Regions from separate parts of the Dorea sp. BIOML-A1 genome, predicted to be linked through region 2. Evidence: predicted binding sites of a transcription regulator. Region 2 holds the regulator's gene; each other region holds the start of a gene.
The links. The regulator Rex, encoded in region 2, represses fermentation and respiration genes when NADH is low (regulators of the CRP and FNR family bind a similar motif). The targets are predictions, from matches to a motif close to ATTGTTAANTANTTAACAAT.
Positions count from the first base shown of each region.

Region 1 (3,219 bases), on a different contig from region 2:
TTGCGTTATTGCAGAGACATTTGCAAGAATTTTCTATCGCAATGCGATCAACATCGGACTTCCGATCATTGAGTGTCCGGAGGCTGCAAAAGCAATTGAAGCAGGTGATGAAGTAGAGATTGATTTTGACAGCGGTAAGATCTATGACAGAACAAAAGGAACAGAATTCAAGGGACAGCCGTTTCCAGAGTTCATGCAGAAACTGATCGCAGCAGGCGGACTGGTAAAATATACAAACAGTAAGAGAAAGTAATCATAATAAGGAGAGCGTTGGCATGGGTTTATATTACAAAAGTACAAGAAATTCTAATCTGAAAGTAACAGCATCAGAGGCAATTCTGAAAGGACTTGCTCCGGATGGCGGACTTTTTGTACCATCAGAACTTCCAAAGCTGGATGTAACAATGTCAGATCTGAAAGGAAAGACATATCAGGAGATCGCATATCTCGTAATGAAGCAGTTCCTGACAGATTTTACAGAAGAGGAACTGAAAAACTGTATTGATAAAGCATATGACAGCAAATTTGACACAGAAGAAATTGCGCCGCTCGTAAAAGTAGATGATACTTATTACATGGAATTGTTCCATGGTGCAACAATCGCATTCAAAGATATGGCATTATCAATCCTGCCGCATCTGATGACAACTTCGGCAAAGAAGAACGACGTTAAAAATGAGATCGTGATTCTGACTGCAACATCCGGAGATACAGGAAAGGCCGCACTTGCAGGCTTTGCGGATGTGGAAGGAACGAGGATCATCGTATTCTATCCAAAGAATGGTGTCAGCAAGGTACAGGAACTCCAGATGGTGACACAGAGAGGAGAGAATGTAAACGTAGTAGCGATCCATGGCAATTTCGATAATGCACAGAGTGGTGTGAAAGCGATGTTCGAAGATACAGAACTGGCGGAAGAACTCGCAAAGAAAGGCTATCAGTTTTCATCAGCCAACTCTATCAATATCGGACGTCTGGTTCCACAGGTGGTATATTACGTCAATGCATATGCAAAACTTCTGGAAAATGAAGAGATTGAAGATGGTGAAAAGATCAATGTGGTAGTACCGACAGGTAACTTTGGAAATATCCTGGCTGCATATTATGCAAAACAGATGGGAGTACCGATTGATAAGCTGGTATGTGCTTCAAATGACAATAAGGTATTGTTTGACTTCTTCCAGACAGGAGATTATGACAGAAACCGTGAGTTTATCCTCACTACATCCCCATCCATGGATATTCTGATCTCCAGCAATCTGGAACGTCTGATCTACAGAATCAGCGGGGATGATGATCAGAAGACGAAGGATATGATGGAAGCATTAAAATCCGCCGGAAAATATACAATCACAGAAGATATGAAGGAGCGTCTTGCTGATTTCGCAGCAGGGTACGCAACAGAAGAAGAGTGCGCAGAGAATATTAAAAAAGTATACGATAAGACAGGATATGTTATGGACACGCATACAAGTGTAGCGTCGTATGTATGCGGCTGTTATCAGAAGAACAGTGGCGACGATAAGAAATGTGTGATCGCGTCGACTGCAAGTCCGTACAAATTCGTGAAGAGTGTGATGAGCGCAATCGATCCGAAGTATGCTGATCAGGATGAATTCAGCCTTCTGAGTGTTTTGGAAGAAACATCCGGACGTGAGATGCCACAGGCAATCAAAGATATTCTGAATGCTAATATCCTGCATGATCTGGAATGTGATGCAGATAAAATGAAAGACACAGTAAAGAATATTTTAGAAGTATAAAACTTTATATTAAAAATAAATAAAATTCATAATCGATAAAAAATACTAAATGCAAGGTTTCTATAAAAATCTTGCATTTTTGAACTATATAAAAGAATAAAAGCAGAAAAAATAACGGATTAAGATATAGGAGTTGCAAAATAGTGCTTTGAAAAGATTGTTAAAGTGTTGACTTTTGCGCAGAAAAATGCAATAATAAGGCAAATGCTGTTGTGGGAGAGTATGAAAAACCAGAATTTATAAATATACAGCAGTAAATAAAAGAAAAGAGGTTAAATGAAGATGGCTAAAATCGATTTAAGTAAGTATGGCATTTCAGGAACGACGGAAATCGTGCACAATCCTTCTTATGAATTATTATTTGAGGAAGAGACAAAACCGGAACTGGAAGGTTTTGAAAAAGGACAGGAAAGTGAACTTGGTGCAGTCAATGTAATGACAGGTATCTATACTGGACGTTCTCCTAAAGATAAGTTCATCGTAGTTGATGAGAATTCAAAAGATACTGTATGGTGGACATCTGATGAATATAAGAATGATAACCATCCTGCAACACAGGAAGCTTGGGACGCAGTAAAAGATATTGCAATCAAAGAACTTTCTAACAAGAAACTTTATGTTGTAGATGCATTCTGCGGAGCAAACAAAGACACACGTATGGCAATCCGTTTCATCGTAGAAGTAGCTTGGCAGGCACATTTTGTAACAAATATGTTCATCAAACCTTCAGAAGAAGAACTTGAGAATTTTGAGCCAGACTTCGTAGTATACAATGCTTCTAAAGCAAAAGTTGAAAATTACAAAGAATTAGGACTGAATTCAGAGACAGCAGTAATGTTTAACATTACAAGTAAAGAGCAGGTTATCGTGAATACATGGTACGGCGGAGAAATGAAGAAAGGTATGTTCTCTATGATGAACTACTTCCTCCCACTTAAGGGAATGGCTTCTATGCACTGCTCAGCCAATACAGATCTGAACGGAGAGAATACAGCAATCTTCTTCGGACTTTCAGGAACAGGAAAGACAACACTTTCTACAGATCCTAAGCGTCTTCTGATCGGTGATGACGAGCACGGATGGGATGACAACGGAGTATTTAACTTTGAAGGCGGATGCTATGCTAAGGTTATTAACCTTGACAAAGAGTCTGAGCCGGATATCTACAATGCAATCAAGCGTAACGCACTTCTTGAGAACGTAACACTTGATGAAAATGGAAAGATTGATTTCGCAGATAAGAGTGTAACAGAGAATACACGTGTATCTTACCCGATCAATCATATTGAAAATATCGTGCGTCCTGTATCTTCAGCACCTGCTGCTAAAAATGTAATCTTCCTGTCAGCTGATGCATTCGGAGTACTTCCACCGGTATCTGTACTGACACCAGAGCAGACACAGTACTACTTCCTGTCAGGATTTACAGCAAAACTTGCAGGTACAGAGCGTGGAA
Region 1 is NZ_WWSA01000007.1:34,096-37,314, forward strand. Features, by position in the region: gene GT508_RS04600 (3-isopropylmalate dehydratase small subunit) at 1-253, shown strand, start outside; gene thrC (threonine synthase) at 276-1,763, shown strand; gene pckA (phosphoenolpyruvate carboxykinase (ATP)) at 2,046-3,219, shown strand, end outside.
Region 1: pckA (phosphoenolpyruvate carboxykinase (ATP)) is a predicted target of Rex. The motif match lies at 1,920-1,939, and genes of this name have one in related genera.

Region 2 (3,219 bases):
TACTGATATATTCTATCAGATCTCTTGCCATTACACTATATACGCCTTTTTCAAATTTTGCAAGGTCACCGGCCAAACCATGTACATATGTACCTAATCTGGCTGCTTTTTTCGTATCTTTTTCCTGCACCATAAAGCCTGCGATCACACCGGCCAGCACATCTCCCGAACCGGCTTTTGCCATCGCACTGTTCCCGGTAAGATTCAGGCAGATTTCATTTGCCTTATCTGCGATCAGTGTTCTGGAATCTTTTAATACACAGGTTACCTGATATCCGTCAGCGAATTTCTTCAGGATCTGTATCCGGTCTTCTCTAAGATCTTCCACAGGGATGCCTGTAAGTCTAGACATCTCTTTCATATGCGGCGTAAATATGAACTTCCGGTCTGCCAGCCGATCAAGAAGATCTTTGTTATCTGACAGAAGATTTAACCCGTCTGCATCGATCAGGCATGGAACATCCACGTACTCTATAACCGTCCGCAATAACTTCTCCGATGTTGTACTTCTTCCAATGCCGGAACCAATACACACACCGTCTGCCCACTTAAGAAGCTTTAGTACTTCTTCTTTATTAAATTCATCATAAGCCGTTATGATTGCTTCCGGCAGAAGTGTCTGCAATATCTCGCGGTTGTCCTTTGGTGTATAGATTCTGACAAGCCCGGCTCCTGTCATATAAGCCGCATGAGCATTCAAATATGCTGCACCTGCCATACCCTTACTTCCAGCGATCACAAGAAGCCTTCCATAACTTCCCTTATTAGAATCTTCCGGTCTTTCCGGAAGCATTCTACGATATTCTTCTCTTCCAAAAGAATGGATCACATCTGCATCCTGTAATAACGGCTCATGCGAAATGCCAATCTCTGCTACTGTCACTCTTCCTGCATATGCTCTGCCCTGCGCCAGCTCAAGGCCGATCTTTTTCACCTCGAATGTCACTGTATCATCTGCGTGGAATGCACAACCAAGCACACATCCCGTAGAGGCTGAAAGTCCTGATGGGATATCTACTGCAAATTTTGTACCCTGCATCTGATTCATACGTTCAATCACCTGACGATATGTACCTTCAATCTTACGGCTCAGTCCGACTCCGAACACGGCGTCTATCACTATGCTGTAGCTGTTATCCTGCGGGATATCTTCCGTGATCTTACCACCACATTCTTTAAGACGTCTTATCTGTTCCCGTGTCTCCGGTGTACAATGCTCTGGATTGCCGACCAGATAAGTATCCACAGAACACCCCATATTCTTCAAGATCCTGGCGATGGCAAATCCATCTCCACCATTATTCCCTGATCCACATACCACACAGACAGAAGAAAGATCCAGATTCTCACTTTGCATCGTCTGTACACAGGCATTTGCTGCACGCTCCATTAATTCCAGTGATGCAATGCCCAGTTCCTGAATCGTGTACTGATCGGCAGCCTTCATCTGCGCAGCATTAACCAGAAGTTTCATATATTCATTCATCTCCCATCAGATATATCTCTGCAACAAAAGAACGTGTAAAAATATGTCCGTATTCCAGACTACTCCTACACGCTTTCTTGTATTATAGTTTATTTATGGTCCTCTTTGTAACGACTGATATTGTATGACAACTGCATCAGACTTTCTGACAGATGCACATTCTCAACAACAACATTATCCGGAAGGTTCAAATCTGTATGTGCAAAGTTCCAGATCGCACGTACTCCGTTCTCAACCAGCATATTCGCAACTTCAATTGCTTTCTCTTTCGGAATCGTCAGAACTGCAATATCAATCTCATTATTCTGAACGAACGTTTTAAGATCATCCATCATACGGATCGGAACTCCACGGATGGATACTCCCTGAAGTCTTGGATTCACATCAAAGATTCCTTTCAGAATGAATCCACGGTTCTCGAAGGCTGCATAATTAGCCAGTGCCTGCCCAAGATTACCTGCACCAATGATAATAATATTGTGGTCTTCTTCCAATCCTAATATCTTTCCAATCTCTGTGTATAAATACTTAACATTATAACCGTATCCCTGTTGTCCGAATCCTCCGAAATTATTAAGATCCTGACGGATCTGGGATGCTGTTACTTTCATCCGCTTACTCAGATCGTTCGAAGAAATCCGCTCTACACCATTTTCCAACAGTTCGCCCAAATATCTGTAATACCTCGGCAATCTTCTTATGACCGCACGAGAAATCTCTCTTTCTTCCAATGTTTTCACCCTTCCAATCATAGTCTAAAATAATTATATAAAATTGAAAGATTATTGTCAAACTATTGTTGAATTTTATGCAATTTCCGTTATAATAAAGTAGCATGTGTAAATGCATTTTGAGAATACCAACGTATCAATTATCCATAACTCAGGAGGAAATATATGATATTAGCATGTCACGGGATCCAGAAATCTTTCGGTGAACACCTCATCGTCAGAGATGGATCCTTCCATATAGAAGATCACGAAAAAGCAGCTCTTGTCGGACCGAACGGTGCCGGTAAGTCCACTCTGCTCAAAATGATTGTAGGCGAATCAGCCCCGGATGACGGCAACGTCATCCTGACAAAAGGTAAGACACTTGGCTATCTTGCCCAGCATCAAGAGATGCAAAGCGGTAATACGATCTATGAAGAAGTCCGCACCGCAAAGGCCGATATAATCGCTATGGAGCGCCGTATCCGCGAGATCGAGATGGAACTTAAGCATCTCTCCGGCGACGCCCTGAACGACCGTCTGGAAACTTACAACCGCCTTACGGCCGCTTTCGAACGTGAGAACGGCTATTCTTGCGAAAGTGAGATCACCGGTGTGTTAAAGGGACTTGGATTTACGGAAAATGATTTCACCAAACCCGTCGACACTCTCTCCGGAGGACAGAAAACCCGTGTATCTCTCGGCAAGCTTCTGTTAACGAAACCAGACATTTTGCTTCTTGATGAGCCAACCAACCATCTGGATCTGAATTCAATTGCATGGCTTGAATCCTATCTTCTAAACTATCAGGGAGCTGTGCTGATCGTGTCTCATGACCGTTATTTTTTGAACAAAGTTGTCACTAAAGTTCTTGAAATCGAGCTTGGAGAACTTCGTACTTATATGGGAAATTACAGCGACTATGCAGCAAAGAAGCAGCAGCTTCGCGACATACGCCTGAAGGAATATCTTAACCAGCAGCAGGAAATCAAGCATCAGGAAGCGGTTATCGAAAAGCTTCGT
Region 2 is NZ_WWSA01000005.1:14,021-17,239, reverse strand. Features, by position in the region: gene GT508_RS03410 (NAD(P)H-hydrate dehydratase) at 1-1,474, opposite strand, end outside; gene GT508_RS03405 (redox-sensing transcriptional repressor Rex) at 1,576-2,217, opposite strand; gene abc-f (ribosomal protection-like ABC-F family protein) at 2,383-3,219, shown strand, end outside.

Region 3 (3,219 bases), on a different contig from region 2:
ACCGTATCCGAAGTGATCACAGCGAAGACATCTTCCTGCTTCCTGTTTCGCTTCTTTTTCTGTCATACAATTTTCCACTGCCTCAAAATCGCAGACTCTTTCACACGCTTCTCTTTCTGTAAGATTTACTCTTCCGCAAGGTGTACGATCATCCAGATGCGCTTCTGGAATATCAACGTCGCAGGAAATCTCATGATGATATCCAAGATACTCATCAATATTAGCTGCTACGACTTTTGCAGCTGCAATTGCCTTAATAACTGAAGCCGGTCCGCTTGCACAGTCTCCTCCGGCAAATACACCTGGAAGGTTCTCGAATGCTCCTGTGCTTTTGGTAACAATTTTCCCACGTTCAACCGGAATACCAGCCTGTTCAAAGTGATGTGTTTCGATATTCTGTCCGATTGCTACGATTAATACATCGCATGGTATGTAAATATCTTCTTCACCTGTAGGTTTGATGCTTGCTCTTCCGTCTCTGATTGAGCTCACCATCTGAGGGGTCACATAGATTCCTTTTACATGATGATTCTCATCTACATCAATGGATGACGGTGCTTTCAATGTCTGTAATTCAATACCTTCTGCAACTGCTCCGTCTATTTCTCCCGGAAGTGCAGTCATATCCGCAACTCTTCGTCTGTAAACGATACTTACTTTCTTGGCACCCAGACGTTTTGCTGTACGGACCGCATCCATGGATACGTTACCTCCACCGATAACAGCAACCTCTTTTCCTGTCAAATCCATAATCTGATTCTTCCCTACGTTACGCAGGAACTGTACAGCTGATAGGATTCCGTCTGCATCTTCATTTTCCAATCCTAATTTTTTATCTGTACTTGCCCCGATTGTAATCAGAACAACATCATATTCCTGTCTCAATTGCTGGATTGTAATATCCTGACCGATCTTCAGACCATTTTTCACCTGCACACCTGTCTTCAGTATCGCACGGATATCATCGTCAAGTCTGTCTTTCGGAAGTCTGTAGTTCGGAATACCATAACGAAGCATTCCTCCTAATTTCGGAAGCATCTCATATACAGTTGTCTGATGTCCCATTAACTGCAGATAATAAGCTGCACTCAAACCACCAGGTCCTCCACCAAGGATTGCAATCTTTTTTCCTGTATCCGGTGCACACTGCGGAGGATCAACTTCTCCCGCAAAATCTGCTGCTACACGTTTTAATCCACGAATATTAATAGAATCATCCACCATATTTCTTCTACATCTTGCTTCACATGGATGTTCACAGATAAATCCACATGTGGTCGGGAACGGATTATCTTTTCTCAGCAGACGGATCGCATCTGCATATCTGCCTTCACCTACCAGTGCAACATATCCCGGAATATCTACATGTGCAGGACATAAAGATACACATGGTACCGGCTGATTATAGGTACAGGTACATCTTCCGTTCTGGATATGTTCAACGTAATCATCACGATAACCGATCAATCCTTTGTATACCATATTAGCAGCCTCATATCCGATTGCACAGTCTGCTGATTCCATGATTGAAAGTGCAGTCTGCTCCATAATATCCAGCGTCTTCATAGTTGCTTTTCCATCCAGTACTTCACGGATGAAATTGTTCAATTGACCTAATCCGATACGGCAAGGTACACATTTTCCACAGGTCTGTGCATGACATAACTCAAGAAATGCTCTTGCCATATCTACAGGACATAATCCCGGAGGACTTGATTCGATTCTTCTTTCCAGATCTTTATAAAGGCCTTCCATTACGATCTTTGCTTTTTTGGGAGAGGCAATTTCCAGTCTGCTCATTCTTTATTCCTACCTTCCATCTGTTTGTTTTCAATTTACAGTACATATGAATTGCAATTATCAGTTTTTTGCACAATTCATTTCAAATGTGATATCGGTATTATATCATTTATTTGATAATTTGTAATCATATTTGTTAATAGTAGTAAATTTAACGCTATAGTCAGATTTTTAACAAATCTTTGATTATCTGTTTTACGAAATTTCCTGTCTGTCTTTTTTCTGTGTCATTTATGCAGAAAAAAACCTCACACATGATTGTGTGAGGTTTTCAATATTTTTATTGACTTCTAACTATACAAGTTCAATCAGAACTTCCATAGCTGCATCACCTTTACGCTGACCAATCTTAACGATTCTTGTGTATCCACCGTTACGATCTGCATACTTAGGAGCGATCTCATCGAATAATTTTGCTACAAGATCAACTTCTTTTGTATTTTTCTTCTTTCCAGCCTGTGCAGTTGGAACTTCCTTTACAGGATAAAGAACCTTCAGCATCTGACGACGAGCATGCAGTCTGCTTGGCATATCCTTTTTGATTGTTTTATCAACTTCGTCATATACAGTAACTTTCTTACCATCTACAACTTCTTTTACTCTCTTGCCATCTTTATCTTTGCGGGCAACTTTAGCTTTTACAGTAACTTCTTCGAAGTTATCTTTTTCTTTAACAGCTAATGCGATAAGTCCTTCAGCGATCTTGCGGATCTCTTTAGCCTTAGCTTCTGTTGTAACGATCTTACCGTTGTTCAGAAGTGCTGTTACCTGGTTTCTTAATAATGCTTTTCTCTGGCTTGATGTTCTGCCAAGTTTTCTATATTTTGCCATTTTAAATATCCTCCATTATAACACTTGGTTATGCTTCTTCGGGCTTACTAGCCAAATGCTCTGCCATGCACTTACGGGCTTACTGACAGATTATTCTTCACCTTTGCTGAGGCTTAAGCCTAACTCATCTAATTTTGCAAGTACTTCTTCCAGAGACTTACGTCCAAGGTTACGTACTTTCATCATATCTTCCGGTGTTCTGTTTGTCAGTTCTTCAACTGTATTGATACCAGCTCTCTTCAGGCAATTGTATGAACGAACAGAAAGTTCAAGTTCGTCAATGCTCATCTCAAGAACTTTTTCTTTTTCATCGTCTTCTTTTTCAATCATAACTTCAGCAGCCTGTGCTACTTCTGACAGATCAATAAAGAGTTTCAGATGTTCACTAAGTACCTTTGCAGCCAAACTTACAGCTTCATCCGGAAGCAGTGTGCCGTTCGTGTATACATCCAGTGTAAGTTTATCAAAGTCTGTAATCTGTCCGACACGGGTATTCTCTACTGTAAGGTTCACTCGTTCCACTGGAGTGTAGATAGAATCAATTGGAATCACTGCGATTGGCAGTTCGTCATTCTTATTCTTATCAGC
Region 3 is NZ_WWSA01000008.1:54,387-57,605, reverse strand. Features, by position in the region: gene GT508_RS05200 (NAD(P)-binding protein) at 1-1,800, opposite strand, end outside; gene GT508_RS05195 (bL17 family ribosomal protein) at 2,095-2,631, opposite strand; gene GT508_RS05190 (DNA-directed RNA polymerase subunit alpha) at 2,722-3,219, opposite strand, start outside.
Region 3: GT508_RS05200 (NAD(P)-binding protein) is a predicted target of Rex. The motif match lies at 1,960-1,979, and genes of this name have one in related genera.